One region of the Pseudoflavonifractor sp. BSD2780061688st1 E11 genome, then DNA from elsewhere that is predicted to be linked to it. Evidence: predicted binding sites of a transcription regulator. Region 1 holds the regulator's gene; each other region holds the start of a gene.
The links. The regulator HrcA, encoded in region 1, represses chaperone genes, less so after heat shock. The targets are predictions, from matches to a motif close to TGTTAGCACTCNNNNNNNNNGAGTGCTAACA.
Positions count from the first base shown of each region.

Region 1 (3,287 bases):
ACCAGATCGCTTGTCAGTTCATCAAATTTTGCTCTTGTCAGATCCATATCAAAATGTTTCGGTCCTTCAGATGTTGCTGTGATGAACGGAAGGTTGATATTGGTTGTTGTAGCGGAAGAAAGTTCTTTCTTTGCTTTTTCTGCCGCTTCTTTTAATCTCTGAAGAGCCATCTTGTCATTAGAAAGGTCTACGCCTTCTTTTGCCTTGAAATCAGCCAGCATGTAGTCTGTGATCTTCTGGTCGAAGTCGTCACCGCCAAGTCTGTTGTTTCCGGCTGTGGAAAGTACTTCGATAACACCGTCTCCGATATCGATGATGGAAACGTCGAATGTACCGCCGCCAAGGTCGTATACCATGATCTTCTGTTCTTTTTCATTGTCAAGTCCGTAAGCAAGTGCTGCTGCTGTAGGCTCGTTGATGATACGTTTTACATCCAGTCCTGCGATTTTACCGGCATCCTTTGTTGCCTGACGCTGTGCATCATTAAAGTAAGCAGGCACTGTAATAACTGCTTCTGTCACTTTCTCACCAAGGTATCCTTCTGCGTCTGCTTTCAGTTTCTGAAGGATCATTGCAGAAATCTCCTGCGGAGAATACTGTTTTCCGTCGATGTTTACTTTCTCATTTGTTCCCATCTTCCTTTTGATGGAAGAAATTGTTTTGTCTGCATTTGTAACTGCCTGACGTTTTGCAGGTTCACCTACAAGACGTTCTCCGTTCTTTGTAAATGCGACTACAGATGGAGTCGTTCTTGCGCCTTCTGTATTTGCGATAACGGTCGGCTGTCCACCTTCCATTACAGCAACACAACTGTTTGTTGTACCTAAGTCAATACCAATAATTTTGCCCATAATGCATTCCTCCTGATTTATTTCATTTTTCTTAATTAGCTACTTTTACCATGCTGTGTCTTACCACACTGTCACGGTACATATACCCTTTCTGGAATTCCTCCACGATAATATTCTCACCGGCTTCTTCGTCTTCCACATGCATCACCGCATTATGAAAGTCCGGATTGAATTCCTGTCCCAGGGCCTCGATCTGCTTGACGCCTGCGTCTTCCAGCGTCTTCATAAGCTGTCTATATACTTTATCCATGCCGTCTACAAACGGATCGTCTTTCTTTCCGTCTTCAACGCTCTGGAACCCTCTCTCGAAATTATCGATAACAGGCAGGATCTTCTCAATGATGTCCTTTGCTCCAATCTCATACATGGCCGATTTTTCTTTTTCAGTACGCTTTCTGTAATTGTCAAACTCCGCCATCTGGCGTGTCAGCTTATCGGTCAGATCTTCGATCTTCTCATCTTTTGGATCCTTTTTATTCTTTCTTTTAAAGAATCCCTTCTTTTCTTTGCCGTCGTCCGAAGCTTCCTGGCCGTCTGTGCTTTCCGGCGCGCCGGTCTCTTCCGCTTCATCCTGTGCGGTTTCATCCTCTACAGGAATCTCACCGTTTTGCTCAGCCTGCTTTTTCGCTTCTTCTACGGCCTCTTTTACCATTTCTTCCTGATTCTTACTTTCTCCCACCAGGATACCACCTTTCTGCTTTTGCTCTATTCTTTTTTGTGAAATATCGTATCCAGCTCAGTCTGCAGTGTTTTCAGTGTGTCCATGACATGTTCATAGTCCATACGCTTCGGTCCGATAATCCCTATCGTTCCCTGCATGCCTTCTCCTAATTCATAGGTTGCTGTCACAATACTGCAGTCCTTCATGTTCTGTACCGGAGTCTCATTTCCGATATAAACCTGTATTCCCTTAGTGTCACTGGAAAGTGTCTGGGTGACAAGTTCCGAAAGCTGCTGTTTTTCCTCAAAGGCACTGATGATTTCCTGTGCGCTTTGCTTGTCGGATAATTCCGGATAACGGAAAATGTTGGTGGCTCCGCTTGTATAGATCTCCATGTCCTGATCGAGCTGAATCACATTGCCTACCGCATCCAGCACATCGCTGATCACTCCGCTGTGAATGCCTGCCTGTTCTTTGAGCTTGGCAATCAGTCCCAGTGTAATCTGATCGATGGACATGCCGTTCAGCGTCGTATTCAAAAGCATGTTCAGCTTTAGAAGCGTCTCGCTTCCCAGATCCTGGTCAACCCGGATGATCTGGTTCTTGACAATGTTTCCTTCCAGCACAATGACTGCGATCAACTGTTCCTCATCAACCTGGGAAAGCTGAATAAATTTCAGCCGGTTTTTCATGCTGACAGGCGCGGATACCATCGTGGCGTAATTTGTATTGTTAGCCAGTACTTTCGCCGCCTGTTTCAAAAGCTGATCCATCTTATCCGCCTTCTGAAGCATCTGTTCCTTGATTTCCGTCACTTCCTGCTCTTTATCCTGCATGAGCATATCGACATAAAGCCGATATCCCTTGTCAGACGGAATACGTCCTGCAGACGTATGAGGCTGAAAAATATATCCAAGTTCTTCCAGATCCGCCATCTCATTCCGGATTGTAGCGGAACTTAAATTCAGATCGGTGTACTTGGAAATTGTTCTGGAACCAACCGGCTCACCTGTCTCCAGATAGTTCTGAATGACTGCTTTTAATATCTTCAGTTTTCTTTCACTCAGTTCCCGGATTAATTCCATTCAGATCCTCCTTCCGTCTTATTAGCACTCATTTATTTCGAGTGCTAATATCTACGTTTACTAATTTAGCACTCCCGCACACATTTGTCAACACCGATTCTGTATCTTTTTTGTGTCTTTCTACATATTCAGAAGTCCCACAGCAAGGATTATCATTCCATACGCTACCCACTGCCTTTTCGTAAGTTTCTCTTTGAAAAGGATCACTCCTGCTACTCCTATTACCGCCATCGCCGCAATGCTATAGGTCGGATAGGCAATGACCGCAGGGACATCGGCCAGTGCCCACAGCAGAAACCGGGCCGAAAAATAATTTGGAATTCCAATGAGAACTCCAAATAGAATTTCATTTTTTGTAATCCGCTCCCTGTTTCGTGCAACAAGCAGACCACTGATTACTCCGGAAACAAGAAAGGAAAGCATCAGGAAAAAGCTTCCAAAGGATGTTTTCCCGTATGCGTCATAAAACTTGGCCATGGCATCTCCCAGGCCTCCGCCAAGTAAAAGAAGTACAAGTCCGGCCTTGGAGCTTCCTCCCGTCCGGACCGCTCCTTTCTCCAGATTGATGAGCAAAATGGCAACCACCGCAATCAGAAGTCCGATTCCCTGGTTCCATCCCGGTTTTTCTCCAAACCAGAGGACTGCAAGCGCGGACGGGACGATCACGCCAAGCTTCATAAAGGTAGAGGA
Region 1 is NZ_SPHM01000006.1:97,275-100,561, reverse strand. It holds gene dnaK (molecular chaperone DnaK) at 1-851, opposite strand, end outside; gene grpE (nucleotide exchange factor GrpE) at 883-1,533, opposite strand; gene hrcA (heat-inducible transcriptional repressor HrcA) at 1,557-2,597, opposite strand; gene FGQ85_RS04420 (EamA family transporter) at 2,718-3,287, opposite strand, start outside.

Region 2 (3,287 bases), on a different contig from region 1:
ATGATAGCTTCTGTCACTTTGGTAACACCTTCGTCCTGTCCGATCACCCGTTTATGAAGCTGCTCATCCAGGTGAAGAGTCTTGCTCCGCTCACTTTCATTTAACTTGGCTACCGGAATTCCGGTCCATCTGGAAACAATCTTCGCAATTTCTTCTTCTGTCACACTTTCGTGTACCAGGGACATGTCTTCATCTTTGACCTTTGCTTCTTCTTCCTCCAGCTGTTTTTTCAGCTGCGGGAGACGGCCGTACTGAAGCTCTGCCGCCTTCTCCAGATCGTAGCTGCTCTGTGCTTTCTGAATCTCCTGGTTGACACTTTCAATCTCTTCACGGAGACGGTGTACCTGCTCCAGAGATGATTTTTCATTATCCCACTGGGCTTTCTGTTTGGCAAATTCTTCTCTGTTTTCCGCCAGCTCCTGCTGCAGTTTTACAAGACGCTCCTGACTTAACCGGTCGTCTTCTTTCTTAAGAGCTGCTTCCTCGATCTCCAGCTGCATCGTCCTTCTTCTGAGCTCGTCAAGCTCGGTCGGCATGGAATCCAGTTCTGTCTTGATCAATGCACATGCCTCATCCACCAGGTCGATCGCCTTGTCCGGCAGGAAACGGTCGGAGATGTAACGGTTTGACAAGGTTGCCGCCGCTACCAGGGCACTGTCTGTAATCTTTACACCATGGAAGACTTCATACCGCTCTTTCAGTCCACGAAGAATAGAAATGGCATCCTCCACTGTCGGCTCATCTACCATTACCGGCTGGAACCGCCGCTCCAGAGCAGCGTCTTTTTCAATGTACTCCCGATATTCATCCAGCGTGGTGGCTCCGATACAGTGAAGCTCGCCTCTTGCCAGCATCGGCTTTAACATATTGCCGGCATCCATGGAGCCTTCCGTCTTTCCTGCTCCCACGATCGTGTGCAGCTCATCGATGAAGAGAATGATCTCTCCGTCGCTGTTTTTGACTTCCTCAAGAACCGCTTTTAAACGTTCCTCAAATTCACCTCTGTATTTTGCTCCTGCTACCAGCGCACCCATATCCAGTGCAAACAGCTGCTTATTTTTCAGTCCTTCCGGAACATCGCCCCGGACGATCCGCTGTGCCAGCCCTTCGACAACTGCGGTCTTTCCGACACCCGGCTCACCGATGAGCACCGGGTTATTCTTCGTTTTACGGGAAAGAATCCGGACTACATTCCGGATCTCGACGTCACGTCCGATGACCGGATCCAGTTTCTGCTCTCTGGCTCGTTCCACCAGATCATACCCGTATTTGTTCAGCGTATCATAGGTTGCTTCCGGATTGTCACTTGTTACTCTCTGGTTTCCTCTGACTTCGGAAAGCACCCGCAGAAAATTCTCCCGATTGATGCTGAACTCTTTAAAAATCTCTTTTACCTCACGGTTTGCGTACTTCAGAAGTGCCAGGAAAATATGCTCTACTGAAACATATTCGTCCCCCATCTGCTTTGCCTCATCCTCCGCATGGATCAGCACCTTGTTCAGATTCTGACCGATATAGAGCTGTCCGCCCTGTACCTTCGGACGCTTCCTGAGCGCCTGCTCTACACGCTCAATCAGCAGTTCTTTCTGAATCCCGAGCTTTTCCATCAGCTTCAGAATCAGGCTCCCATCCTGTGTCAGCAGGGAATAAAGCAGATGCTCCTGCTCGATCTCCTGATTTCCGTAATCATCTGCGATCTTCTCGCATCCCTGTACCGCAAGCATAGAATTTTGTGTGAATTTGTTAATATTCATACCTTTCTTCCTCCTTACGAATAATTCTCTTAATCTATTTACAGTTTCTGTTTGTCTGTTCTATCGACGATATAACAATAGCATTTTTTATTAGCACTGTCAACACTCGAGTGCTAATTTTCTGAATTTTCTCGTTTCAATTTTCTATATTCCCTGCTCTTTCACTATCTAGTTCTTACCTGACTTAGAAGATCATCGCCAGTTATCCGCCTGTGCGATAAAACTACGGTTCTGTCAAGGAAACTCTCTTTTAGAACCGTAGTAAAATGTGGGTGACTACGGTGCTTACAACGAAAATCGAGCTGGTAACCGTAGTAAATCGTATGTAACTACGGTTCTCTTAACGAAAACTGGCTAGCTAACCGTACTATATCGCCCGTGTCTACGGTTCTTACAGCGAAATTTGATCTGGCAACCGTACTATATCGCGCATGACTACAGTTCTTACAGCAAAAATCGATCAGCTAACCGTACTAAACCGCTTGGAACTACAGTTCTGCCAGGGAAATACTTTGCGATTGTTCTCTTTCTTTCCTTATTGTATAATGAAATCAGGGGTGATCCTATGTCCGTAACTGTAGAGATCCGTCAAAAATCTATTTTCAGAAAACCGTTGACCCTGGAGGATGTGATAAAACTTATTTTGACGCAAACCACCGGATCATTTCACTGAGCCAGGAGAAACTGGATGCCATTCTGGAAACCTGGGAATCTCCGGTAGACTAAAGCGAAGGCTGTGCGGATGTCGTTCCGCACAGTCTTCGCTTTACTTTCCTACGGCACCAGCCGGTGGATGTCTCTTGGAAACAGGGATGCCCGGCGCACATTTTCAAAGCCAAGCAGCCTGCTTGTAAATCGTTCCAGTCCAAGTCCCAGGCCTCCGTGCGGCGGCAGTCCGCACTTATGTGCCATGAGATAGCTTTCAAACACTTCCGGATGCATGCCTCTTCGTTTCATCTTCGCCACCTGTTCTTCGTAATTGTGAATCCGAAGCCCTCCTGTCGTGACTTCCAGACCTTTGTAAAGAAGGTCGAAACTTTTTGTCACATTCGGATTTGTCTCGCTGTCCATAGCATAAAATGGACGCTTTTTCTCCGGATATTCGGTTACAAAGACAAGCTCGCTTCCGGTCTCTTTTAGAATCCATTCGGAAAGCAGCTTTTCTTCTTCCGGTTCCAGGTCTTCCGGCTCCTCCACCGGTCTTTTCCGAATCTTGGCCACAATCTCTTTTGCTTCGGCAAATGGAATCGCCGGGATTTCTTTCCATTCCGGAATCTCCACCTGAAGGAGGGCAAGCTCTTCCTGGCACTCTTCTTTCAGAGAAGCGAATACGAATTTCAGCATCGCAGCCTCCATCTCCATCAGCTCTTCCACTCTCGTCACATATCCCATCTCAAAGTCCACGCTTGTATACTCGTTTAAATGTCTGGAGGTGTCATGTTTCTCCGCCCGGAATACCGGCGCGATCTCAAAGACTCTCTCGTAGACGCCTACCATCATCTGCTTATAAAACTGCGGGCTCTGTGCCAGATA
Region 2 is NZ_SPHM01000024.1:33,981-37,267, forward strand. It holds gene clpB (ATP-dependent chaperone ClpB) at 1-1,754, opposite strand, end outside; gene aspS (aspartate--tRNA(Asn) ligase) at 2,529-3,287, opposite strand, start outside.
Region 2: clpB (ATP-dependent chaperone ClpB) is a predicted target of HrcA. The motif match lies at 1,843-1,873, and genes of this name have one in related genera.

Region 3 (3,287 bases), on a different contig from region 1:
CCGGATGACTGCTACACCGCCTGCAAGTTTTGCAAGTCTTTCCTGAAGTTTCTCTTTATCGAAATCAGATGTTGTCTCTTCAATCTGAGCCTTGATCTGCGCGATCCGTGCTTCAATTTCAGATTTCTCTCCCATACCGTCAACGATAGTTGTATTTTCTTTCTGAACTTTTACAGATTTTGCACGGCCAAGCTGATCCAGAGTTGTCTCTTTCAGATCCAGTCCCAGTTCTTCAGAGATTACTTCTCCGCCTGTCAAAATTGCGATATCGCGAAGCATTTCTTTTCTTCTGTCGCCGTATCCCGGAGCTTTCACAGCAACAACATTGAAAGTACCACGCAGTTTGTTTACGATCAGAGTCGTCAGTGCTTCTCCTTCTACATCTTCTGCAATGATAAGAAGTCTTGCCCCCGCCTGAACAACCTGTTCCAGAAGAGGAAGCAGCTCCTGAATATTGGAGATCTTCTTATCTGTAATCAGGATATACGGATCTTCCAGATTTGCTTCCATCTTATCCATGTCCGTTGCCATGTATGCGGAAATATATCCACGGTCAAACTGCATACCTTCTACCAGGTCAAGCTCTGTCTTCATTGTCTTGGATTCTTCGATTGTGATAACACCATCGTTGGAAACTTTTTCCATTGCGTCAGCAACCATGTTTCCTACTTCATCATCACTGGAAGATACAGCGGCAACTCTTGCGATCTGAGCCTTGTCTTTTACTTTGCTGCTCATTTTTGCGATCTCTTCCACTGCGAGGTCAGTTGCCTTTTTCATACCTTTTCTAAGAACAATCGGATTTGCGCCTGCTGCAAGGTTTCTCATACCTTCATGAACCATTGCCTGGGCAAGTACGGTTGCGGTTGTTGTACCATCTCCAGCTACATCGTTTGTCTTGGACGCAACTTCACGAATCAGCTGAGCTCCCATATTTTCAAATGCGTCTTCCAGCTCGATCTCTTTTGCGATTGTCACACCATCGTTTGTGATCAGCGGTGCGCCGAATGATTTGTCAAGTACGACGTTTCTTCCTTTTGGTCCAAGTGTAACTCTGACTGTGTCAGCAAGTTTATTTACGCCTGCTTCAAGCGCTTTTCTGGCTTCTGCTCCATATTTGATTTCCTTAGCCATTTCAAATCCCTCCATAATCTGTTTATTTTAAATATTATTATCTGTCACTCTGAATTTAAGCTTCGATCACTGCGAGGATATCGCTCTGTCTTACGATGATATATTCTACATCGTCAAGCTCTACTTCTGTACCTGCATATTTTGAATAAATGACTTTATCTCCAACAGAAACTTTCATTTCCACTTCTTTCCCATCGACCAGTCCTCCCGGTCCTACCGCGATGACTTCTGCCTGCTGCGGCTTTTCTTTATTCTGTCCCGGAAGCACGATCCCGGATTTGGTTGTTTCTTCTGCTTCCATCTGTTTTAATACAACTCTGTCACTTAATGGTACTAATTTCATGATTGTTCCTCCTTCATTGCCTATCAGTTTATCAGCACTCATTGAACTAGAGTGCTAAAACACTCTAGTAATAAAATAGCACTCTCTATTTTATTTGTCAACATCCATTCTCATTCTTTATAATTCGTTTATAATTCTGTCCGTTTAAACTTTATAAAACCCGTTCTGAATCCGGAATACAACCTGATCCTTCTCCTGGCTGCGGAAACGTTTCCGAATGACTCCTTCGCATCCGAACCGGCCTTCTTTCACTTCAAAAATACATTCATATACAGCATCCAGGGAAAACTCGTCCACATCGCCCCGGCTTGTGTAAAGCGTCATCTCTTCTTGCTGCGGATCATAGTTTTTTATGCGTGTCATATATTTTTTCCGGTTATATTTCTCATCTTTCAAAAATACCTTTTTCATTTGTAAAACAGCAGCTCCGTCCTCGTACATTTTTATTTCTCCTTTCCTAAAAGGGAGCCTCAGAATACTGACGCTCCCTTCTATTTGCATATCCTACTGTTCAATGCCTTTCTATTTTTGCTTTTCTTTTTTTATCTTTTCCAGCTCCGTGAATACGTAGTCGTTCACCACCTTAATATAGGTTCCTTTCATTCCGGAGGATCTGGACTCAATCACGCCTGCGCTTTCGAATTTACGAAGCGCATTTACAATGACAGATCTTGTGATTCCTACTCTGTCCGCGATCTTGCTTGCGACAAGAATTCCCTCCATACCGTCAAGCTCGTCAAAAATATGGATAATCGCTTCCAGCTCTGAAAACGAAAGCGTGCTGATCGCCGACTGAACAATATGTTCTTTTCTCGTCTCCTCTGCATTCTCTTCATTGACAGAACGGAGCATCTCAAGTCCGACTACTGTTGTACCATACTCGCTGAGAATAATATCGTCAATTTCATATTCTTCATCCTGTTTATAAATAAACAGAGTTCCAAGCCGTTCTCCCGCGATCTCAATCGGAGATACAATCGCCTGGTAGCCTTTCGCTGTTTCGGCATCGAATCCCAGTGTCTGGAGGTTGACATTTTCCTTCGTTGATAGAACGCTCAACAGACGTTCGTTCAGCATGGAATCAATATGTCCGCCAACTTCTCCATTAATCAGTTCTGTCAGCGGGCGGATCTCCTCTTTTTTACTGATTCCCAGAACTTTCCCTTTCCTACTTACCACAAGGATATTTGAATTCAGAATTTCCGTAAGCACTTCACATATATCATTGAAAACAACTTTACTGGAATTATTATTGTGAAGCAATTTGTTTATTTTCCTCGTCTTATCCAATAATTGTACACTCATAATTTTCCTCCATTCAAATTCATGACGTTGTTCCATGTAATTGTACGAACAAATTATAGAATATGCGGCTCATATTTTAATATTATCATACAATTTCCATGTTATCAATAAATTTCGGAAATTATTTTTTTTCTTTTTTTTCAACATACCCGCAGGAGGTATCAGAGCATACAAGTTTGTTCCCTTTTTCTACCATATAACTGCCGCATTTCGGGCATTTCCTGTCAGACGGCTTCTGCCAGGACATAAAATCGCATTCCGGATTATTTTCGCATCCGTAGTAGCGTCTTCCTTTTTTGGTCTTCCGGATTACCACATCCTTTCCGCATTTCGGGCAGGATACACCCGCCTTTTCCAGATACGGCTTCGTATTGCGGCATTCCGGAAATCCCGGACATGCCAGGAATTTCCCGTGAGGTCCGTATTTGATGACCATATTCCGTCCGCATTCTTCACAGATAACATCGGTCACCTCATCTTCGATTTTGACTTCCTCAAGCTCTTT
Region 3 is NZ_SPHM01000002.1:62,365-65,651, forward strand. It holds gene groL (chaperonin GroEL) at 1-1,134, opposite strand, end outside; gene FGQ85_RS01215 (co-chaperone GroES) at 1,190-1,477, opposite strand; gene FGQ85_RS01220 (hypothetical protein) at 1,622-1,918, opposite strand; gene codY (GTP-sensing pleiotropic transcriptional regulator CodY) at 2,000-2,782, opposite strand; gene topA (type I DNA topoisomerase) at 2,904-3,287, opposite strand, start outside.
Region 3: FGQ85_RS01215 (co-chaperone GroES) is a predicted target of HrcA. The motif match lies at 1,507-1,537, and genes of this name have one in related genera.